Regions from separate parts of the Erwinia persicina genome, predicted to be linked through region 3. Evidence: predicted binding sites of a transcription regulator. Region 3 holds the regulator's gene; each other region holds the start of a gene.

Region 1 (9,224 bases), 1.3 Mb from region 3:
TCAGGCCGGGATGATCGACTATCTGGATGTCGCCACAACGGAGAATACCAGTCTGAGCCAGCAGCAGAGTGCATTGACGTTACAGAGTACGCAATGGGTGACCAGCGTACAGCTGATGGCAGCCTTAGGAGGTGGGTGGAAGTGATAAGGCAAATGGGAATAATGCCGGCTATTTTCGCCGTTCGCGAAGATCTGAGGCCTGAGTTTTCTGGTCAGGTCAGAGGGGGTCGTGGTTGATCTGCTTCGTATATACCCGGCATTGCCCATCTTATATTTTTTATCCGTTATTCTGATCTTCCTTATTAGTCATTTTACTAATGGGCAAGCGTATTACACTTTTTTAAAAGCCCGCGTCAGTGACGTATATTTTCAGGAAGTCAGGGGGGGGTTTTATTGTAAAACGCGGGGTTAACGAAATGATGACGTTAAGAGAGAATAATCAGGAGTTTATAACGTTAATTCCCCCTTCGGAGATGCATTATTTATGTTGTCCTGTATGACAGGAATGTCGTTATTACTCTGATCTGAGCGTCACCTGTTCTTTCGCCAAAAGGGGGCGTTGCGCATTTTTTTTTCGCTTTTTTTTCCACTTATATTCAGTCACATATTGAGTTGGGCTGTCATATCCTGCATCGTTAGGGACAATTGTGATCCGCTATGGAGTCGGCATGTTGTTTACATTCTTTCGCGTCCTTTTTCGCATACTCTTCCGAACCCGTCTGACGGGTGACCTCTCAGGGCTGTATAAAGAGAAGGTACTGATTACCCCTAATCATATGTCATTTATTGATGGCATCCTGCTGGCCGTGTTCCTGCCGGTGAAGCCGGTGTTTGCCGTCTACTCGTCAATCACTGAGCAGTGGTACATGCGCCTGCTGCGTCCCCTGATTGATTTCGTGCCGCTTGACCCGACAAAACCAATGTCCATCAAGCATCTGGTGCGGCTGATCGGCACCGGCCGCCCTGTGGTGATCTTCCCGGAAGGGCGTATCACCGTCACCGGGTCGCTGATGAAAATTTATGATGGGGCGGGCTTCGTCGCTGCAAAATCTCAGGCGACCGTGGTGCCGGTGCGCATTGAGGGCGCGGAGTACACACCCTTTGGCCGGCTGGCCGGTGTGTTTAAACGACGCCTGTTCCCGCGCATCACTCTCAGTGTCCTGCCTGCCACTTCCATCCCGATGCCGGAAGCACCCCGTGCGCGCGATCGCCGCCGCCTGGCGGGGGAACACCTTCACCATATTATGATGGAAGCCCGCATGGCGGTGCGCCCGCGTGAAACCCTGTATCAGGCGTTTCTCTCCGCGCGTACCCGCTATGGCTGGTTTAAACCCTGTGTGGAAGACGTCAATTTCAAACCTGACAGCTATACGGGATTGTTGAAAAAGGCGCTGGGGGTCGGTCGAATTCTGGAGCGCTACAGTCAGCCCGGGGAATATATCGGCCTGCTGTTGCCGAATGCCACCGTCACCGCGGCGGCGATTCTCGGGGCTTCAATGCGCGGACGCATCCCGGCCATGCTGAACTATACCGCCGGGGTGAAAGGGCTGACCAGCGCCCTGAGTGCCGCCGAAGTCAAAACCGTATTTACCTCACGCCAGTTCCTCGATAAGGGCAAACTGTGGCACCTGCCGGAGGGCATCCCGCAGGTGCAGTGGATCTATCTGGAAGATCTGAAAGAGACCGTCACGTTTCAGGACAAGCTGTGGATCCTGCGACATCTGCTGACACCAGCACAGGCTGCGGTCGCACAGCAGCCGGAAGAGGCTGCGATGGTGCTGTTTACCTCCGGCTCTGAAGGACATCCGAAAGGGGTGGTGCATTCGCATAAAAGTCTGCTGGCGAACGTGGAACAGATCCGCACTATTGCCGATTTCACCCCACGCGATCGGTTTATGTCGGCGCTGCCTCTGTTCCATGCCTTTGGTCTGACGGTGGGACTGTTTACGCCACTGATGACCGGGGCGCAGGTGTTTCTCTATCCCAGCCCGCTGCATTACCGCATTGTGCCGGAACTGGTTTATGACCGTAACTGCACCGTGCTGTTTGGCACGTCGACCTTCCTCGGTAACTATGCGCGTTTCGCCAGTCCGTATGATTTTGCCCGCCTGCGCTATGTCGTGGCCGGAGCAGAAAAGCTGCAAGAGCAGACGCGCGAGCTGTGGATGGAAAAATATGGCATCCGCATCCTGGAGGGCTACGGCGTCACCGAATGTGCGCCGGTGGTGGCCATTAACGTGCCGATGGCGGCCAAAACACATACCGTCGGACGTATCCTGCCGGGCATGGATTCGCGTCTGATTGCGGTGCCGGGGATCGACAACGGCGGCCTGCTGCAACTTCGTGGCCCGAATATTATGAAAGGCTATCTGCGCGTTGAGCGGCCTGGCGTGCTGGAAGCGCCACAGGCGGATAACGGAGAAGGGCTGATGGAAGCGGGCTGGTATGACACCGGTGATATCGTCAGTTTTGATGACGGTGGGTTCTGCCAGATTCAGGGACGGGTGAAGCGTTTTGCCAAAATCGCCGGAGAAATGGTTTCCCTGGAGATCGTCGAAATGATTGCCCGTAAAGCATCGGAAGATAAGCAGCACGCGGCTACCCTTAAACCGGACGGCAATCGCGGTGAGGCGCTGGTGCTGTTTACTACTGATGCGCAGCTGACCCGTGAACAACTGACCCGTGCCGCCCGCGAGCTGGGCAGCCCGGAGCTGGCGATCCCCCGTGATATCCGCGTTCTGTCGCAGCTGCCATTGCTGGGCAGCGGTAAACCGGACTTCGTTACCCTGCGTGAAATGGCTGAAAACCCGGAGGAACAGGCATGACAATTTCTCAGGCGCATGGCCAGCCGCTGATGTCGAAGGGCATGATGGCAGTGATTGGCGCGCAGTTCTTCTCCGCGTTTGGCGATAATGCGCTGCTGTTTGCCACGCTGGCCGTGATGAAGTCGCTGGTCTATCCGGCGTGGAGTCAGCCGGTGTTGCAGATGATGTTTGTCGCGACTTATATCATTCTGGCCCCGTTCGTCGGCCAGCTGGCGGACAGCTTTGCCAAAGGGCGGGTAATGATGTTTGCCAACGCCCTCAAGCTGCTGGGGGCCCTGGTGATCTGCTTTGGGTTTGATCCGTTCCTTGGTTACAGTCTGGTGGGGATTGGTGCTGCGGCTTACTCACCGGCGAAGTATGGCATTCTGGGCGAACTGACTGGCGGGGAAACGCTGGTGAAGGCCAACGGGATGATGGAATCGTCAACCATTGCCGCTATTCTGCTGGGCTCTGTGGCCGGGGGATTCCTGGCTGACTGGAACCTGACGGCCGCCCTGGCGGCCTGCGTACTGGCTTATGCGCTGGCAGTGGCGGCAAACGTGCTGATCCCTAAACTGGATGCGGCGCGCGCGGGTCAGTCCTGGCACCCTGCCCGTATGTCAGCCAGCTTCTTCCGCGCCTGCGGCACGCTGTGGCGTGATGGCGAAACGCGGTTTTCCCTGGTGGGCACCAGCCTGTTCTGGGGGGCGGGTGTCACGCTGCGTTTTCTGCTGGTTCTCTGGGTGCCGGTGGCACTGGGTATCAGCGATAATAAAACGCCGACGCTGCTGAACGCCATGGTGGCCATTGGTATCGTGTTCGGGGCCATTGCCGCGGCGAAGCTGGTGACGCTGAAAACCGTCGGCCGCTGTATGCCTGCGGGGGTGCTGATTGGCGTGGCGGTACTGGCTTTCTCGCTCCAGCATCAGGCCATCAATGCCTACGTGCTGCTGGTGATTATCGGTATGCTCGGCGGCTTCTTTGTGGTGCCGCTGAATGCGCTGTTGCAGATGCGTGGGAAAGATACCGTTGGCACAGGCAATGCCGTCGCGGTACAGAATCTGGGTGAAAATACCGCGATGCTGTTGATGCTCGGACTTTATACGCTGGCGATTAAGTTCGGTGCGCCGCCGGTGGCGACAGGTGTGGGCTTCGGTGCACTTTTTGCCCTGGCGATTGCGGTACTGTGGGGCTGGCAGCTGGCTCAGAAACGTAAAGTGACGACCTCGCTCTGAGAGAGTAATACCACACCGCCAGGGCGCAAGCGTGCCCTGGCGGTGGCTTCCGGATTAAGGCGCTGGATAGGTAAAGCGACGATGGATCGCTTCCAGTCCTTCCATGACCTCTTCATTCAGCGTGACATCATAGCTGTCGATATTGATCTTCAACTGTTCCAGCGTGGTCGCCCCCAGTAAGGTGCTGGCGACAAACGGCTGCTGGCGTACGAAGGCCAGTGCCATTTGCGAGGGATCCAGTCCGTGCTGCTTCGCCAGGGCGACATACTCGGTAATGGCCCCGACAGACTGTTCGCTACTGTAGCGTTTGAAACGGCTGAACAGGGTGTTACGCGCCCCGGCAGGCTGTGCACCGTTAAGGTATTTCCCACTCAGTGTACCGAAGGCCAGGCTGGAATAGGCCAGCAGCTCGACGCCTTCATGCTGGCTGATTTCGGCCAGACCGACTTCAAAGCTGCGGTTCAGCAGGCTGTAGGGATTCTGGATGCTGACGATACGCGGCAGTTCATGTTTCTCCGCCAGTTGCAGATAGCGCATTACGCCCCACGGCGTTTCGTTCGACACGCCGATATAGCGAATTTTACCGGCCCGCACCTGTTCAGTCAGCGCCTCCAGTGTTTCCAGCAGCGTTACGGTTGCTGCGCTGTCGGTGTACTCATAGTTCAGCTTACCAAAACAGTTGGTCTGGCGCTGCGGCCAGTGCAACTGATACAGGTCGAGATAATCGGTATTCAGCCGCTTCAGGCTGGCATCCAGCGCGCTGCGTATATTTTTGCGATCCAGCGCCTGGCCCGGACGGATGGAGGCATCAGCGCCACGAATCGGCCCGGAGACTTTAGAGGCCAGGATGACCTTATCGCGATTACCGCGTGCCGCCAGCCAGCTGCCGATATACTGCTCGGTCAGACCCTGCGTTTCCGGGCGTGGCGGGACGGGGTACATTTCGGCAGTATCAATCAGGTTGATGCCGCGGCTCAGGGCATAATCCAGTTGTGCATGGGCGTCGGCTTCGCTGTTTTGCTCACCAAACGTCATGGTGCCCAACCCCAGAGTACTGACTTCCAGGGTGCTGTGGGGGATACGGTGATAATGCATTGCCGGCTTCCTTTTTCATTATTCAAAGGTCAGGGACATCAGGGCGTCCGCAACAGGGGCTTTTTGCCTGGGGCTGGCACGTGTCGCACCGAAAACCCGGTTTTTGACTATAACCGTGCTGAACGGGCGGGGGAAGGGGGGATTTATCGGGAAGTGCTTTAGCGAGCCACCTTTAACCGCACGGGTCAGGTGGCAATATGCGCTTAACGCTCAACAATGGATGAGACTTCATCACCGTTGATTTGCTTTTCATGACCGCTATCGTCCGTATATTTCACCAGGCCAGTCTCTTTATCGATCTGCGGCTTACCATCGGTCATAATCATCTTGCCTTCTTTGGTCGCCATGACGTAGTCGCTGCTGCATCCGGACGTTAACATAGCCAGGCCGACGACTGCTGCACCCAAAATCCACTTCATACTTGTCTCCCTAATGTTTATTACTCAACCGGTATCAGTGTAGTAATAAACTATTTTCCCTGTAACGATAATAGTATGAGTCTGAAAATAGACGCTGCGCACAGCATACCATTGACATATTGCTCACATTGTATCCTGCCCGACCAGTGGGGACGGGCAGGGACATTATCTTATAGCGGACGCTTTTTATTGCGTGCCAGATTAAGGCATTCCACGGCCATGGAGAAGAACATCGCGAAGTAGATGTAGCCTTTTGGAATGTGAATACTGAAACTTTCCAGCATCAGAGTGAATCCGACCAGGATCAGGAACGCCAGTGCCAGCATTTTTACCGACGGATGGCGGTCAACAAACTCACCGATGGCCCGGGCGGCAAACATCATCACCAACACGGCAATCACCACGGCGGCCATCATGATAATCAGATGATCTGAAAGGCCGACGGCGGTGATCACCGAGTCCAGGCTGAAGATGATATCCAGTACCATGATCTGCACGATGGCTCCGAAAAACGAATGCACTTTCGTCGTGTGTTCGCTTCCCCCGCCCTCAATGGTTTCATGAATCTCCATGCTCGACTTCCAGAGCAGGAACAGTCCACCAAATAGCAGGATCAGGTCTCGTGCCGAGAACGCGTGATCCATCAGGGTAAACAACGGATCCGTCAGACGGATAACCCAGGCAATAGAGGCCAGCAGACCAAGGCGCATTAACATCGCGCCGGCCAGACCAATACGTCGGGCGGTGTTTTGTTGATGCGCTGGCAGTTTGGCGACGACCAGCGAGAGGAAAATAATGTTATCTATCCCGAGAACAATCTCGAGGATCGTCAGCGTGCCAAGCGCGAGCCAGGCATTGGGATCGGCAATCCATTCAAACATGTTAAAAGCACACCTTAAACTTAAACAAAAGCTAAACGACGATTATACGCAAGGTTGACGATAGTGGGAAAATCTTTGATGCAATTTCTTAAAGAAGAAAATGTCGTGCCAGCAGCGGCGCAGTGAAGGTTTTCTTTAGATAAAAGCCGCGTGGCAGCGTCATGATCGGCTGGCCATCGCGGCCGATACCCTCCGTCAGCGCTTTGCTGTTCGCCGCCTTGGGGCGTATCTGCAGTACTTCTCCATGACGTGCCGTAATCTGCTCGACCTGGCCCAGCACGATCATGTCCATCAACTCCTCCCAGTCGCGCTGAAGGCGCTGCTCCTCACTGGCGTCCGGACTCCATAGCAGGGGCGCGCCCACGTGACGTTGCGCCAGCGGGATGGCGCGATCTCCTTCCACCGGGATCCAGAGCACCCGCGTCAGTTTATGGCGGACGTGACTGTTCTGCCAGGTGACACCACTGTTTCCGGTCAGAGGGGCGACGCAGACAAACGTGGTTTCCAGGGGGCGACCGCTGGCGTCCACTGGAATGGTTTTCAACTCAACGCCGATACTGGCGAAATCCTGCTCGGGTTTACTGCCTGCGCTGGCACCCAGATAGCGCTCCAGCAGCATGCCCACCCAGCCTTTATCCCGCTTAAGATCGCGCGGCACGGGCAGTGAAATCCGCTGCGCCAGTTCACCCAGCGTATATCCTGCCAGTGCAGAGGCGCGGGCCAGCAGTTCCTCCTCATCCTGTGGAGGTGGAACGATGTGATGAGGGTCAGTCATAATCAGACCTGTATTGTGTTTAAAAAATAGACGCATTTTGCCCACACAGCGAATCTGACTCACTTATCTGGGGAAAACACCAATAATAGCATGATAACTCGTGTTTTTTTATTGCACTTCGTCCCTGTAAAAAGCCCGCTTCCGACAGTTTTACCCGGGTTGCCACCGACAATGAACAGGATCACGAGGGTACTTATCCACAGAAAAGAGGGATAACTTCCTTTCTGCACGAATACTGTTTCCATTTACAGCCTTGACGGCGCTGTTTTTACCCTGTTTTGCGTTTTTCATGCCCACATAATCTGCTTATTCTGTGGATAACGTCGTCAGCGTTCGATCTTTCACCAGTTGACGATCCGGGTCACATGACAAACGAATGACAACCGGGGGAAATGCTGTGGTTAACGTTAAAACCTAATGATTCCTATGGGTTTATTCTGAGTTTAAAAAACAGCGCTTTAAGAGTGAGAGAAAGTTTTCCCCACCTGTTAACAGAGTTCTGCACAAAGCTATCCACAGAAAACGTGAATAAGATCGCCCTTTTATTCGTGTTTCTGTTTATAACTTTGCCAAATTGGGCGAGTTATCCCAGCCTGGCGTCGTCACCTCGCCTGAAACCAGTGGTTTACCGTCTGTAAGGAGTATGAAACAATCAGAACATCCAGTTTTAGTTTGAGGTAGTCCGGTGATCGATGATGATGGCTACCGCCCGAATGTTGGTATCGTAATATGTAACAAGCAGGGACAGGTGCTGTGGGCCAGACGTTACGGTCAACACTCCTGGCAGTTTCCCCAGGGCGGTATCAACCCTGGAGAAACGGCGGAGCAGGCGATGTACCGCGAACTTTTCGAGGAAGTCGGTTTGAACCGTAAGGATGTCCGCATCCTTGCATCTACCCGTAACTGGTTACGATATAAGTTGCCAAAACGTTTGGTGCGTTGGGACACAAAGCCGGTTTGTATCGGCCAAAAACAGAAGTGGTATCTTCTGCAGCTGATGTGCAATGACGCGGATATCAACATGCAAACCAGCAGTACGCCAGAATTTGATGGCTGGCGGTGGGTGAGCTTTTGGTATCCGGTTCGCCAGGTGGTCTCTTTTAAACGCGACGTTTACCGACGCGTGATGAAAGAGTTTGCCGGCGTGGTTATGCCCCTGCAGGAGAATGCCGTACAACGAAATGCGCCAGGTTTTCGACGGAAGAGAGGTTAAGCCACGTAGATTATGCTCACACAGCTACGCGAAATAGTTGAGAAAGTGGCGGCAGCGCCCCGGCTTACCGAGGCGCTGGACATTTTGGTTAACGAAATCTGTCTGGCGATGCAAACCGAAGTGTGTTCGGTCTACCTCGCGGATCACGATCGTCGCTGCTACTACCTGATGGCTACGCGTGGGCTAAAAAAGCCGCGTGGGCGCACCGTCGCCCTGGCCTTTGATGAAGGGATTGTCGGGCTGGTGGGGCGTCTGGCCGAGCCGATTAACCTTGCTGATGCGCAGAGTCACCCAAGTTTTAAATACATCCCCTCCGTAAAGGAAGAGCGTTTTCGCTCTTTCCTTGGCGTGCCGATTATCAGCCGTCGCCAGTTGCTTGGTGTGCTGGTGGTTCAGCAACGTGAGCACCGCCAGTTTGATGAAAGTGAAGAGTCATTTCTGGTTACGCTGGCCACTCAGATGGCGGCCATTCTCTCTCAGTCCCAGCTGAATGCCCTGTTTGGTCAATACCGGCAAACCCGTATCCGTGCTCTGGCAGCCGCGCCTGGCGTGGCCGTCGCCCAGGGCTGGGTCGACTCCAGCCAACCCTCGCTGGAAAATGTGTTTGCGGCTTCAACCCTCGATACGGTCAGAGAGCGTGAACGACTGGCGCTGGCAATGAGTGAAGCTTCCAGTGAGTTTCGCCGCTACAGCAAGCGTTTCACCGCCAGTATGCATAAAGAGAGTGCGGCGATCTTTGATCTCTACTCGCACCTGTTAACTGACGCCCGACTGAAAAAAGATCTGCTGGCGGAAATCGACG
Region 2 (5,529 bases), 1.5 Mb from region 3:
AAATCAGACGCCCTGCTGGCTGGCAAATAGCGCGGAAAACCAGTCGATAAAGACCCTGACCTTAGGCGAAAGGTAGCGCCTGTCCGGGTATAAAATGGACACCGGTTTCGTCACGGCGGCGTATGGCGTCAGCACCTCTTGCAACCGGCCGGTAGCGATAGACGGTTCCAGAGCGGTGCGTAGCGCATGAAGCATTCCTAACCCCGCCAGACCACAGGAAAGCAGGACGTCTGAATTGTTGACCAGCATACTGCTGGCAGGACGTCGCGCCACCGTCTCGCCGTCGACGACAAAATTCCACGCCATCACTTCACGACTGTGTTCGCTGAAAAAGTTAACCGCCTTGTGGTGTATCAGGTCGTCTGGCGTCAGCGGCGTACCGTATTTTTCCAGATACGAGGGCGCGGCGCAGGTGGCCATCCGCACACGGCCTAACCGCCGGGAGATAAAGCTGGAATCATCCAGTTCGCCGAGGCGGATTGCGCAGTCAATCCCCTCAGCGACCAGATCTGCCTTGCGGTCAGAGGCGGTCAGCACCATCTCTATATCAGGGTAAAGGCTCTGAAAATCAGCCAGCGCAGGCACCAGAATGCCATGCGTCAGGGCAAGCGGCGCGTCGATACGTAAACGTCCCCGGGGCGGCTGCGTGGGGGAAAATGACGCCATGAGATCGCTGACCTCAAGCAGCAGCAGCCTGGCCCGCTGATAAAACGCCTCCCCCTCTGCCGTCAGGCTCAGGCTGCGCGTGGTGCGGTGCAGCAGCTTAACGCCCAGATCCGCCTCAATCTGCTGGATCGCCCGGGTGACCGCAGGGCGGTGAAGTTGCAGTGCATCCGCAGCTTTGGTAAAGCTGCGCAATTCGACGACCTGAACAAACACCTTCATTGAATCAAGCATAGTGGGATGCATCATACCTCTTCACCTTCCTGATGAACCGACATCGCGCGACGCCTTTCACACATTATACCCGGGATCGCGTGCCCCGCTGGTGAGCATTGTTTCACTAACAGTAACACTGAAGTATCCGGGCGCCTCTTTTTCCCGCCCCCTGCCGTGACTATCCTGACCGGCAATGGGTGGCTCAGGAGTCTGACCGGGGCTGAATGTTTCAGCCCCCTCCCGACACCGATGATTAAGAGGAAGCACAACGATGAAAGCATGGTTACTGAAAGATTTTGGCCTTAACAACCTCAAGCTGGAAGACGTTCCTGTTCCGACGCCAGGTCCGGGTGAACTGCTGGTGAAGGTAGGTGCAGTGTCACTGAATTTTCGTGATAAAGCCATTGTGGAGGGATTCTACGAGCCTCACCGGGTACCCGCCTCCCTCATCCCCGTCTCTGACGCCGCCGGTACGGTCGTGTCAACCGGAGAAGGTGTTACCCGCTTCGGCATCGGCGATCGCGTGAATTCCCATCTCTACTCACGCTGGCTTGACGGCGAACCCGCCGCGGATGAGCCCGACTGGTGTACAGGAATGCCTCTGCCCGGCGGCCTCGCTGAATACATGATTATTCATGAAGACAGCGCGGTACAGGCCCCGGAGAATATGACGGATGAGGAAGCCTCAACGCTGCCGATCGCCGCACTGACCGCCTGGTATTCGCTGATGGAGGCGGGAAATCTGCAGCCGGGTCAGACCGTGCTGGTCCAGGGGACGGGCGGCGTATCGGTGTTTGCCGCGCAAATCGCCCATGCTTACGGCGCACGGGTGATCGCCACCTCCAGCAACGATGAAAATCTTGCCCGCATTAAAGCGCTGGGCGCTGATGAAGGCATCAACTATAAAACCCATCCCGACTGGGAAAAGAAAGTCCTTGAACTGACCGGCGGTAAAGGGGCTGACATCACGGTTGAAGTGGCTGGCGGTAACGGGATCAACCAGTCCGTTCAGGCAACAAAAGTGGCCGGCACGGTGGCCCAGGTGGGTTTCCTGACGGGCCAGACCGCAGAGCTGGATCTGATGTCAGTGATTTTCCGTCAGACCACCCTGCGGGGCATTGCCGTGGCGCCGCGCGCCGCATTTGACCGCATGAATCCGTTCCTGAACCAGCACAATATCGTGCCGGTGATTGAAAAGGTGTACCCCTTCAGCGAGGCGATTGAAGCATTTGAACATCTGTCGCGCGGCGCATTCGGTAAAATCGTGATCAAAATTGCTGATTAGCGCCAGATAAGAGCGCTCATTTCGCCACCGGCAGATCGGCGTAGCGGGTTGTATAAGCGGGCGATAGCATCTCCCGCTTCATCGCCCAGGCTTTTTCAATGCCCTGTCCGGCAAACCACACTTTGCCTTTTCCTGACTGATTCAGTCTGTCAATGACCCCCATCAGCACTTCGCTGTTGAGGGGCGACGGGGAGGCGTCAAACAGGTTCATCTGCGCCACCCCCTGCGAGAAAAAGTCCCCCAGCATCACCCCGGCTTTCATATAACGATGCCCCTCAACCCAAATCCGGTCGAGTGCCTCCGTTGCCACGCGAAGGATATCCCGCGTGTCGTTCGAGGGCGTCAGCAGCGTGCCAGAGGCCTGATTACCATAGAACACTTCGCCTTCCGCATGGGGGCTGGTACGCAGAAAAACGCTGATAAACCGACAGTACTGGCCATCTTCCCGCAGCTTTGCGGCCGCGCGTTCGGCATAGGCGCACACGGCCTGCCGCATCTCGTCGTATTCCGTGATGCGTGAGCCAAACGATCGTGAACACATGATTTGCTGCCTGGCGGGCGCCAGATCCTCCAGCGTCAGGCACGGCTCACCGCGCAGTTCACGCACGGTTCGCTCCAGTACCACATTGAAATGTTTGCGAATGGTGCTGGTACTTTGCTCCGACAAATCTTTCGCCGTGATGATGCCCATCGCATTCAGCCTCTTACTGATGCGCCGCCCCACGCCCCACACATCTTCGACCGCGACTAACCCCATCAGCTTCCGCTGGCGCTCAACATCCGACAGATCCAGCACCCCGCCGGTCTTCGTCCATTTTTTGGCTGCGTGGTTGGCCAGTTTGGCTAAGGTCTTGGTAGGCGCAATGCCCACCCCCACCGTCAGATGCGTATCCCGCTTCACCCGCTCCCGTATTTCCCGGCCGAACTCGTCAAGGATCCGACACTGGCGGACGCCCGTCAGGTCCATAAAGGCCTCATCGATGGAGTAAATTTCGATAGCGGGAGCCATCTGCTCAAGGGTAGTCATCACCCGGTGGCTCATGTCGGCATACAGCGCATAGTTAGAGCTGAAGACGTGGATATTATGCTGTTTTATCTGGTCTTTAAGCTTGAAATAGGGAGCGCCCATCGGGATGTTTAACTTTTTGACTTCGGCACTGCGCGCAATAATACAGCCGTCGTTATTACTCAGTACAACTACCGCTTTGCCACGCAGATCGGGCCGGAATACGGTTTCGCAGCTGGCGTAGAACGAATTGACATCCACCAGGGCAAACATTAGCGGTGTATCGTCTTAATGACGTGCTTCACCACGCCAAAGATCTCAAACTGATCGGGGTCAGCAATGGGAATAACGGAATACGCCGGGTTCATCGGCCTGAGGGAAAGAGAGGGTGTGGTGATCAGCTGCTTGACGGTGAACTCGCCCGATAAGGCAGCGACAATGATGTCCCCGTGCACGGCATTCAGTGCGCTGTCAACGACCAGCATATCGCCATCGTTTATCCCCGCGCCAATCATTGAGTCCCCGCTGACCCGGATAAAATAGGTTGAACTTGGGTGAGCAATAAGCAGATGGTTCAGATCCAGACGCTGCTCAACATAATCCTGGGCCGGAGACGGAAATCCGCACGGCACGCGCTCAATAAACAGGGGTAACGCGACAATCGCGTGAATATCGGCAGGCTTAAAAAACATCATGACTGTCTTCTCATTATTTACTGTGTTTATATACAGTATTATTGATCGACCAGCGCAATCAAGTTGATTCATGGGAATTTTGGTAAAGCCGTTGGTGGAAAAGAAGATTTAGTTGGCAGCTGCGACATGCTATGAGGTCAACGTGAGTAAGTTATGCCGCCGAAAACCTCCGGGCATACAGGGTATAAGGATATGGCTGCCGTAAACAGCGCAGCCGTAAGGCTGAAAACTACGGGCTGACAGTCTAATGTCGTTACGCGTTGTCGTTATTTGTCGCCTATGCCTCATGTCGCGGTGAAGTGAGTCGTCGCTTACAGAAGCTGTTCGCGACGACGCTAATGAGTCTGCTTTTCGCTCACAGCAGACGGCTTGTCCCGTTAGTCTGTCTGCCTGGTGCCGAAAGCGGACGTTAACAAGGCGTGTTATAGCGTGAGCTCTCAGGGGAAAATTAAAAACATGATAGCGTGTAAACTCAAGCCGGACTCCAACGTTTATGCAGTCTTTTCGCAAGGATCCCCACATGTTTACTCATATGCGTATTGCCAGACCCGTCACTAATCTTGAGAGATCTTTTCTTATGTACAGTCAGGGGCTGGGTTTGCACAAAATTGCTGAATTCAACGATCATCACGGTTTCAATGGCGTTATGTTAGGGCGGGAAGATTTAGACTGGCATATAGAATTCACTTTTTGCCATCACCATTCTGTTCACCCTTTGCATACTGAGGAGGATTTACTCGTTCTTTATTACCCGGATAAAGATGAATGGATACATGCTTGCGAAAGAGTGAAAAATGCCGGTTTCAGAATGGCAAAGTCATTTAACCCATACTGGGATGTGAACGGAAGGACATTTGTTGATTCCGACAGATACAGGGTGGTTCTGCAAAACAAGGGATGGGCATAAGCTCAAGAAATATAAGTTGCCACCTTCTTGCTGCAAGCTAAACATCTGCTTCTTGCTCACAGCAGACGACTTGTCCCACTCCGCCAGGTGCCAGAAGCGGACGTTGCTCCCGTTATATGCATTTTTGGAAACAGAGCTGTGCAAGGTGGTCAATATTAGCCAAACTCTGGCACTAAGATAAGGAAAAATAATGATGACACAGCAAGCACCTCAACTTGAAACAGAACGCCTGATTTTAAAGCAATTTACACTTGATGATTTCCCGGCACTCAGAGAGTGCTGGGCGACGCCTGAAATGGCGAAGATTAATGGCGGAGAAAATCCAACGCCAGAAATGGTCTGGACCCGCTTATTACGTTATATCGGGCACTGGCAGGCGTTAGGGTATGGCTACTGGGCAGTGTTTGAAAAAACGACAGGCCGTTATGCTGGTGCGTTTGGATTTCAGGATGCGCATCGTGATATCACGCCTGAGTTGCAATACCCTGAAGCTGGATGGACATTGATTCCAGAAGTTCGTGGCAACGGTTATGCGTCTGAAGCACTGGCCGCAGTTTTACTATGGGCCGACAGGACATTCTCCTCTCCGGTGTGCTGTATTATTGATGAAGAAAACAAACGTTCAAATTATTTAGCTGAACGCTTTGGTTTCCAGTTTCAAAATCATGTTAACTATCGTGGTAAGCAGGTACGCATGCTTGTACGCGAGCAACCAGCCAGACCATAAACCCCCATTTCAACCTGTTCATTTGATCAG
Region 3 (9,224 bases):
CGCTTCGTAAGAGAAGTCAGCGGCGATCTCTTCCATCAGCTCAACGGCATTCTGCTGGGCTTTTTCATGGGAGATCTTTTTGCTGCGTGCCTCATCCTCTACCGCTTTGGCGATAGCCTTGGACTGCAGCAGCTTGTTGAACAGATCCTGACGCACCGGCAGGCGTGGGCCGACGGCGGCCAGACGCTGGCGGGCGAAGTGCATCCTGGCGACGCGTGCCAGCTTCTGGGCAATGATTTTATCGGTGCCGTGTTCAGTCGCCATATGGCGCAGAGATACCATCGGCGAGAAGCGCACGAAGCTGTCGCGGCCCAGCCAGAGCACCGCAAAGAATTTCTGAATGCCGTTCAGCATTCGCAGGTGCGGCTGATCGTCACCCTGAACTTCGCGGCCAGGGGCACGGCCAAACATCACCGATACCGGCACCATCTGCACATCCAGTTCGGGATGATTACGGTGCAGGTCGAGATATTCGTGGAACAGCTTGACCGACTGCAGATTCGGCACAAAATACGGGAAAACGCGTGGGCCATCATGGATAAACACATGGCGGGGCAGAACTGTGCCGTCAATCTCCAGCGGTTCCAGGGGATCGGGAAGGTCCTGTTTGCGACACTGCTCACGCAGGGCAAGGAGATCCGCCTTTGAATCATAAGGCAGCACATACATAATAGGGCGCGACGTATCAAGCCCGAGTTCGGCAACCGGTTCAGCCGGGATTGCCTTACTTTTTACCAGTAATTTAACTGGCAGATTCAATAAGTTATAATATAAATTACGCCAACCTGACATAGATAACATGAAGCCTCTTGTTAGCAAAGCGCCGCAAGCATACCAGAAAGCGCCAACAGAATCTGTGGTGTTGAAAAACCTGTAGTTCCACTCATTGACGTTAAACTTCTCAAAGGGTTCCCTGATTATGGCAAATAATGTCACTGGACTGACACGAATCATAAAAGCGGCTGGCTACTCGTGGAAAGGCATCCGCGCGGCATGGCAGCATGAAGCGGCCTTTCGCCAGGAAGCCGTGGCGGCCATTATCGCTATTGCCATCGCCGTCTGGCTGGACGTCGATGCGGTTACCCGGGTGTTGCTGATAGGGTCGGTGGTGATGGTGATTATTGTGGAAATCCTCAACAGCGCCATCGAAGCCGTCGTTGACCGTATCGGCAGTGAAATTCATCCGCTGGCCGGGCGGGCGAAAGATATGGGGTCAGCGGCGGTGCTGTTGGCTATCTTGCTGGCAATGTTTGTCTGGATCATGCTGTTAGTGCCGCATTTGCGATGAGTTTTCCAAAAATCGCCACAAACGGTATTTCGCCCAACTTTAGGTTTTCAATGTCTAAATACCTGTATATACTCACAGTCGACTGTATAAACAACCAGGGGGCGGGATGAAAGCACTAACGGCAAGGCAGCAGCAGGTCTATGACCTGATTCGCGACCACATTAATCAAACCGGCATGCCACCAACGCGCGCGGAGATTGCTGCGCAGCTCGGTTTCCGTTCCCCGAATGCGGCTGAAGAACACCTGAAGGCGTTAGCGCGTAAGGGCGTAATTGAGATCGTATCCGGCGCTTCGCGCGGTATTCGCCTGATGATGGAAGAAGAAGACGGTCTTCCACTGATTGGTCGCGTGGCAGCAGGTGAACCTTTGCTGGCAGAACAGCATATTGAAGGCCACTATAAGGTTGACCCTGACCTCTTTAAACCCGGCGCAGACTTCCTGCTGCGTGTTAGCGGAATGTCGATGAAAGACATCGGTATTATGGACGGCGACCTGTTAGCCGTGCATAAAACGGAAGATGTGCGTAATGGCCAGGTCGTGGTGGCGCGCATTGACGACGAAGTGACGGTAAAACGCCTGAAAAGGCAGGGGAATACGGTGCAGCTGCTGCCCGAAAACCCGGATTTCAAACCGATCATCGTTGACCTGCGTCAGCAGACACTGACGATTGAAGGCCTGGCTGTCGGTGTGATCCGCAACGGCAACTGGCTGTAACCGGTACTTCACTCCCCGCTAAATGCTGTGTGCTGCTTAAGCGGCGCGCAGCATCGTCAGTGAGGGTTTTCCGCTGATGGACTCTGATGACACTGCTGACCCCCGCAGATAAAAGCCTCTGGCGGCTCGCGCTGCCGATGATCCTCTCTAATATCACCGTGCCTCTGCTAGGCCTGGTCGATACGGCCGTGATTGGCCATCTGGACAGCCCCACTTATCTGGGCGGTGTCGCGATTGGCACGACCATTACCAGTTTCCTGTTTATGCTGTTGCTGTTTTTACGCATGAGCACCACCGGGCTGACGGCACAGGCCTTTGGCGCTAACGATAAACAGGCCCTGGCGCGTGCGCTGATGCAGCCGCTGCTGCTGGCCGTTTCTGCCGGGCTGCTGTTTATTGTCCTGAAGCAGCCGATCACGCATCTGGCGCTGGGGATAACGGGCGGCAGTGACGACGTCCTGCATCAGGCCGCACTGTTTATGCAGATACGCTGGCTCAGTGCGCCGGCGACGCTGGCAAATCTGGTGCTGCTGGGCTGGCTGCTTGGTGTGCAGTATGCCCGGGCACCGGTCATCCTGCTGGTCGTCGGTAATCTGGTGAATATCGTGCTCGACCTCTGGTTTGTCATCGGGCTGAAGTGGGGCGTGCAGGGGGCCGCAGCGGCAACGGTAATCGCGGAATACACCAGTCTGATCGTCGGCCTGCTGCTGGTATGGCGGGTTATGGTGATGCGGGGCCTGTCACTGCGTCTGATGTTAAGGGCCTGGCGGGGAGATGTGTCGCGACTGCTGCGTCTGAACCGCGACATCATGCTGCGTTCGCTCCTGTTGCAGATCTGCTTCGCCTCGCTGACCCTCGTTGGCGCGCGCCTGGGTAATGACATCGTGGCGGTCAATGCCGTACTGCTGATGTTTCTTACCTTCACCGCCTACGCGCTGGACGGCTTTGCCTATGCGGTGGAGGCCTGTTCCGGTGAAGCGTATGGTGCACGCAACAGCCAGCAGTTACTGAGCGTGTGGCACGCTGCCTGCCGTCAGTCTCTGGTCGTTGCGCTGGGGTTCTCCCTGCTTTATGCCCTGGCGGGTGAGCACATTGTTGCGCTACTGACCTCCCTTGAACCGCTGCGCCAGCTTGCCGACCAGTATTTATGGTGGCAGGTGTTGATGCCACTGGCGGGAGTAGGCTGCTATCTGCTGGATGGAATGTTTATTGGCGCGACCCGCGCCAGCGAGATGCGTAACAGTATGGCCGTCGCCGCGCTGGGTTTCGGACTGACGCTGTGCAGCGTCCCCTGGCTGGGCAATCACGGCCTGTGGCTGGCGATTACGTTATTTCTCCTACTGCGCGGCGTGACGCTGTGGGCGATCTGGCGGCGGCACTGGCGTCACGGCACATGGTTTATTCCCTGAAACATTTACTTACGTAAGTACCGCTTCGCTAGCTCGCTGATTTGGCTGTTTTTTTAGGGTGTTTAACACCAATAGCCAGGGCGTTAACGGCTCAGGTGCGATTTCTCTACTACAATTATCTCTGTGTCAGGCAATTAACCAGATAATTATCTGGCTAATCGGCCCAACTCCAGGCTGTTAAAGCTGTTTTAACCCAAGGTAGAGGAATCACATTATGAATAAAGACGAAGCCGGCGGTAACTGGAAACAGTTGAAAGGTAAAGTGAAAGAACAATGGGGTAAGCTGACTGACGATGACCTGACCGTGGTTGAAGGTAAACGCGATCAGTTAGTGGGTAAAATTCAGGAGCGTTACGGCTATCAAAAAGATCAGGCCGAAAAAGAACTGAAAGACTGGGAAACACGTAACGACCATCGCTGGTAACACAGCGGGACGTTAAGCTCCAGGCTCCTACCCGGCACAAGGATTGTGCCAACCCTTTTACCAAAGCTCTCGCCCCGTTATTCCCGTACTCTCCTTCACATTGCTACGCTAGCGTCCGCGCTTTTTTCCCTGCACGGTATGATCGTGCTGGCACGCATCCGGATGGGTGCAGGCTTCGATTTCCCCACATTGCTGACAGAAACCATGTGCTTCTATGACGCTGTGAGCCAGGGTAAAACCGGTTTTCAGGGCCAGCAATTTCAAGATATCTTCCACCCCATCGGCGTGCTGTTCAGCCACTGAACCACAGCGATCGCAGATCAGCATCGCAGAAGTGTGCGAGGGTTCTTCAAAATGATGGCAGACAACATAGCTGTTGGTCGACTCCACGCGGTGAATAAAGCCCTGTTCCAGCAGAAAATCCAGCGCGCGGTAAATGGTGGGGGGCTTCGCCTGAGGCTCAGAGTGGCGCAGCAGATCGAGCAAATCATAGGCACTGATGGCCCCGTTCTGCTCACTCATCAGCCGTAAAACTTCAAGACGCTGTGGCGTCAGGCGCACACTGCGTTCCTGACAAATGGCTTCCGCCTGCGACAGGATTTTTTCAGCGCTGGTCATATTGATTGTTCCCCCTCAGGCCATAACAGGATGTTATTTTATCACATCTGTAACAAAACACCGAGTCGTGCCTTCCGGCAGCCGCCAGGGCGAAGGGTGGAAAGGGCACACTCCAGAAAAGAGTGGTATTGCTGATAAGCGCATAAGGTAAAGAAAATTTAACCATTGGCGTCCAGGTGCCAGGGCCAGTCAGTAATGATTCAGTCGGGCTAATCTTATTTGCGCTGCTTAAGCTTCATGACTACCTTTTGCATAGGGCTCGTTGCGTTTGGCATTGGAATAACAGATGCAGAACGTTCAACTGTTAGCATGATAACAGATTAAGAAAATGGCAATGACCTGATAAGCCCACTCATCTTCTCTTAATTCACAGCAATGAAATGTCGCCTTTATGTTCATTATTCAGGCATTCAGTTATGCGTTTTACACGCACTTTCTTTTTCATTATCTATGGTGGGTTTCGGGTCAATGGCACATAAATTTAATGCACTCAGCGGTTTTTACCGTCCGGTCGTCTTGCCCGCTCTGCTGCTGGCGCCACTCAGTGGCCTGGCTGCCGGTAACTATTTTGATGCCCGCAATGATGCCATGGGGGGAACCGGCGTGGCCTCGTCCTCTTATGGTTCAGCCGTGCTGGCCAACCCGGCTCTGATGACCAAAGCGCAGCCGGAAGACTCGGTGAGTATTATTCTGCCTGCAGTCGGTGCGCAGATCAGCGATAAGGGCAAGCTGGTCGATAAAGTGGATGACCTGACGGATGCCGTGGATGGATATAAGGACCTGGCGAATAACTTTGTCTTCCCCAACGATATTCCACGCCTGCAGGGTGCAGCAGGCGATTTAGCTAACCGCCTGCGGGAGATCCAGGGCGAAAAAGCCTGGGCAAAAGCCGGGGCCGCGTTTGCGGTCACGGTGCCGAATGAGGTTCTGCCTTTTGCGTTTGTCACTAAAGCCTACGGTACGGCATCAGTGGTGGCGAACGTGACCCAAAGTGATATCGATTATTTACAGCAAGTGGCGGATGGTACCCGTATCCCGCTGCCGGGGGATCAGGACAGGCTGACCTCTGAAGGACTGGGGCGTGCTGCCGTGGTCTACGATATGGGGATTGCGGTGGCCCACGAGTTTGATATCGCCGGTCAGCCAGTGTCACTGGGCGTGACGCCAAAGCTGCAAAAAACCACTCTGTATAACTACAGCGCCTCGGTTTACAGCTATGACAAGTCCGACTTCACCAACGGCAACTACAAAAACACCAACACTGGTTTCAACATCGATGCCGGGGCCTCAACCGACCTGGGTGACAACTGGACGCTGGGCCTGAGCGCACAGAACCTGATCTCACGGGATATCGACACCAAAGAAGTCAGCGGTTACAAAGATACCTACCAGATCCGCCCGCTGGTGACCTCCGGTGTTTCCTTCCATACCGAGCGCCTGACCACCGCGCTGGATGTGGACCTGACCCCCACCAAACGCTTCAAAACGCAGGATGACAGCCAGTATGCTGCCGTGGGTGCAGAGTACCGCCTGCTGGACTGGCTGCAGCTGCGCGGCGGTTATCGTGCCGACGTGAAGTCCAACGACACCAATGTCTTTACCGGCGGTTTTGGCCTGTCACCGTTTAACAAGGTGCATCTGGACCTGGCGGGAATGGTGGGTAAAGACAATACCTGGGGCGCCGTTGCGCAGCTGAACTTTACCTTCTGATCCGCGTTTGCTGCGGGCCGGCCTTTGCACTCGCAGAGGCTGGCCTGTTTTCCCTTCAGTCGTTGTCATATCCTTTTCCGCCTGCCTTCTTTCACGCAGGGGCCGATCTTTTTGTCCGCGCAACCCGTGCAGCCTGTGCAGGGATGACAGAAAAAAGGCCATCCGCTACAGGATCTCCCACCGCCGTGCTATCATTGCGCACAATATCGTCACCTCCTTTTCTGATACAGAGTTAGCGCTTTTCATGACCGAAACATACCCTGCACATCGTTTTTCCATCGCCCCGATGCTTGACTGGACCGATCGTCACTGTCGTTACTTCCACCGCCAGCTGACGCGGCAGACACTGCTGTACACGGAAATGGTCACCACCGGCGCGATCATACACGGCAAAGGTGACTACCTGGCCTGGAGCCCTGAGGAGCAGCCTGTCGCTCTGCAACTGGGGGGTAGCGACCCGGCGGCGCTGGCGCAGTGTGCGAAGCTGGCTGAAGAGCGGGGCTACAACGAGGTGAACCTCAACGTGGGCTGCCCGTCCGATCGCGTGCAGAATGGCCGTTTTGGTGCCTGCCTGATGGGTGAAGCGCAGCTGGTTGCCGACTGCATCAAGGCGATGCGCGACGTGGTATCGATCCCGGTCACGGTAAAAACCCGTATCGGCATTGACGATCAGGACAGCTATGAATTTCTGTGCGATTTCATCCAGCGCGTTGCGGAGCAGGGCGGCTGCGAGACGTTTATTATCCACGCCCGCAAAGCCTGGCTTTCCGGCCTCAGCCCGAAAGAGAATCGCGAGATCCCGCCGCTCGACTATGAGCGTGTTTATCAGCTCAAGCGTGGCTTTCCGCAGCTGACGCTGTCGCTTAACGGCGGTGTCAAAACCCTGGAGGAAGCCCGTGTGCATTTACAGCATCTGGACGGGGTGATGATGGGGCGCGAAGCCTACCAGAATCCTGGCCTGCTAGGGCAGGTGGATCAGATGATTTTCGGCAGCAGTGCTCCGGTAGCGGACTCTGTCGCGGTGGTGCGGGCGATGTATCCGTACATAGAACGGGAGCTGGCGAACGGCACCTGGCTGGGCCATGTGACCCGCCATATGCTGGGCCTGTTCCAGGGGATTCCCGGGGCACGTCAGTGGCGTCGGTACCTGAGTGAAAACGCCCACAAACCTGGCGCGGGCGTTGCTGTCGTCGAAACGGCCTTACAGCTGGTCGCGGACAGGGTGCCAGCCAGCGTATAACATCGTCAAAATTTCACTAATTGATGATTAAATTCACCAGGATTCAATCCGTCCTGGTGAACTCCTTCCTTAACTTTCAATAAGTTAGATTTCCTGCCGTCCTGGCACGTTTCTTGTAATAACTCCTTCAGAGTCCCTTTTTATGGAGCGTACCGATATGTTAGAGATCCTGTTTGTCATCGGCTTTTTTATGATGCTGTTGCTGACCGGTATTTCGCTGCTGGGTATCATCGTGGCGTTACTGGTCGCCACCGTGGTGATGGTCGTTGGCGGCTTATTCGCGATTGTTATTAAATTGTTGCCCTGGCTGCTGCTGGCGATCGCTGGCGTGTGGCTGTACCGCGCATTCCGCAAACCTGCGGTGAAGGATAAACCGTGGCTATCCCGGTAATATCAACGGGTTGTAGAGTTTTTTAGCGGCGTAATGCGGCGTGGATCACATCACAGGAAATTGCTCAGTGCCATTTTGCAATTAAACATATTTTTTACTTATGAATTCTGCCAGGATGGTTTCACTGAATCAACACGCATTCATCGCCGCTGACCCTACACTCAGTGCGAACAATAAAAAGAAAGAAAAAAGGGCCTCCTACGGGAGGCCCTTACTATTTGTGGCTTACGGGATCAGCAGGCTGGAACCCCGAGTGCCACGCCCTTCCAGCACCTGGTGTGCATGCTGCGCATCGGCGAGAGCGAACTTCTGCGCTTCCGGCACGTCCACCTTGATGGCCCGGCTGGCGATCAGCGAAAACAGCTCGTTACTGGCCTGCACCAGCGCATCACGGGAGGTGATATAGCCGTTCAGCGAGGGCCGGGTGACATACAGGGAGCCTTTCTGATTCAGGATCGCCAGGTTGACGCCGGTCACCGGGCCGGAAGCGTTGCCAAAGCTGACCATCAGGCCGCGACGTTGCAGACAGTCGAGCGAGGCTTCCCAGGTATCTTTGCCGACCGAGTCATACACCACGCGCAGCTTCTTGCCGTGCGTCAGTTCGCTGACGCGTGCGGCAATATCTTCTTCACGATAGTTAATCGTTGCCCAGGCACCGGCATTTTTCGCCAGCTGGGCTTTCTCTGCCGAGCCCACCGTCCCGATCAGATGCGCGCCGAGCGCCTTCGCCCACTGGCAGGCAATCAGCCCGACGCCACCGGCAGCGGCATGAAACAGGAACACCTCGTCAGGCTGTACCACATAGGTCTGACGCAGCAGATAATGCACCGTCAGCCCCTTCAGGAACGAGGCGGCCGCCTGCTCAAAGGAGATGACATCGGGCAGCAGCGCTACCTTATCCACCGGCACGTTGTGAAGCTCGCTGTAGGCGCCGAGCGCTGACTGAGCATACACCACGCGATCGCCCGGTTTCAGCACGCTGACGCCCTCGCCAACGCGGGTGACCACACCGGCCGCTTCGGTGCCCAGTCCGCCAGGGAGCGGAGACGGATACAGGCCGCTGCGGACGTAGGTATCGATATAGTTAATGCCAATCGCTTTGTTCTCAACCTGCACTTCGCCCGGGGCCGGATCGGGCACATCAAAGTCGACCAGGTGCATCACTTCGGGTGCGCCGTGCTGGCTGATTTGTATACGTTTCGCCATGTTCACTCCTGTGGATTTCGCCGCGATGAGGGGGAGGACGGCAGCCATGCAAACGGGTATACTTGCGCGTCCCCCCACAAGATTTTTGGTATCGCATCACTATGGCAGGAAATAAACCCACCAACAAATCCTACGAAAAATCCGCTGAGAACCGTGAGCCGCGTGACCGCCAGATGGAAGGTCTGAAGCTGCCTCCGCACTCGCTGGAAGCTGAGCAGTCGGT

The links. The regulator LexA, encoded in region 3, represses DNA repair genes until DNA is damaged. The targets are predictions, from matches to a motif close to TNCTGTATGTACATACAGNA.
Region 1: the regulator LexA is predicted to act here: its motif matches at 7,443-7,462, upstream of mutH (DNA mismatch repair endonuclease MutH).
Region 2: the regulator LexA is predicted to act here: its motif matches at 3,884-3,903, upstream of umuD (translesion error-prone DNA polymerase V autoproteolytic subunit).

Annotation. Positions count from the first base shown of each region.
Region 1 covers NZ_CP082141.1:912,852-922,075, forward strand. The annotation lists gene K6L24_RS04150 (efflux transporter outer membrane subunit) at 1-145, shown strand, start outside; gene aas (bifunctional acyl-ACP--phospholipid O-acyltransferase/long-chain-fatty-acid--ACP ligase) at 669-2,825, shown strand; gene lplT (lysophospholipid transporter LplT) at 2,822-4,039, shown strand; gene K6L24_RS04165 (NADP(H)-dependent aldo-keto reductase) at 4,094-5,134, opposite strand; gene K6L24_RS04170 (YgdI/YgdR family lipoprotein) at 5,338-5,553, opposite strand; gene K6L24_RS04175 (TerC family protein) at 5,724-6,434, opposite strand; gene mutH (DNA mismatch repair endonuclease MutH) at 6,523-7,209, opposite strand; gene rppH (RNA pyrophosphohydrolase) at 7,895-8,422, shown strand; gene ptsP (phosphoenolpyruvate--protein phosphotransferase) at 8,435-9,224, shown strand, end outside.
Region 2 covers NZ_CP082141.1:2,814,433-2,819,961, forward strand. The annotation lists gene K6L24_RS12775 (LysR family transcriptional regulator) at 4-909, opposite strand; gene K6L24_RS12780 (zinc-dependent alcohol dehydrogenase family protein) at 1,151-2,164, shown strand; gene umuC (translesion error-prone DNA polymerase V subunit UmuC) at 2,181-3,443, opposite strand; gene umuD (translesion error-prone DNA polymerase V autoproteolytic subunit) at 3,443-3,865, opposite strand; gene K6L24_RS12795 (VOC family protein) at 4,386-4,772, shown strand; gene K6L24_RS12800 (GNAT family N-acetyltransferase) at 4,963-5,499, shown strand.
Region 3 covers NZ_CP082141.1:4,292,110-4,301,333, reverse strand. The annotation lists gene plsB (glycerol-3-phosphate 1-O-acyltransferase PlsB) at 1-792, opposite strand, end outside; gene K6L24_RS19875 (diacylglycerol kinase) at 920-1,288, shown strand; gene lexA (transcriptional repressor LexA) at 1,395-2,003, shown strand; gene dinF (MATE family efflux transporter DinF) at 2,090-3,412, shown strand; gene K6L24_RS19860 (CsbD family protein) at 3,627-3,836, shown strand; gene zur (zinc uptake transcriptional repressor Zur) at 3,945-4,454, opposite strand; gene K6L24_RS19850 (conjugal transfer protein TraF) at 4,923-6,164, shown strand; gene dusA (tRNA dihydrouridine(20/20a) synthase DusA) at 6,409-7,404, shown strand; gene pspG (envelope stress response protein PspG) at 7,562-7,795, shown strand; gene K6L24_RS19835 (quinone oxidoreductase) at 8,021-9,001, opposite strand; gene dnaB (replicative DNA helicase) at 9,103-9,224, shown strand, end outside.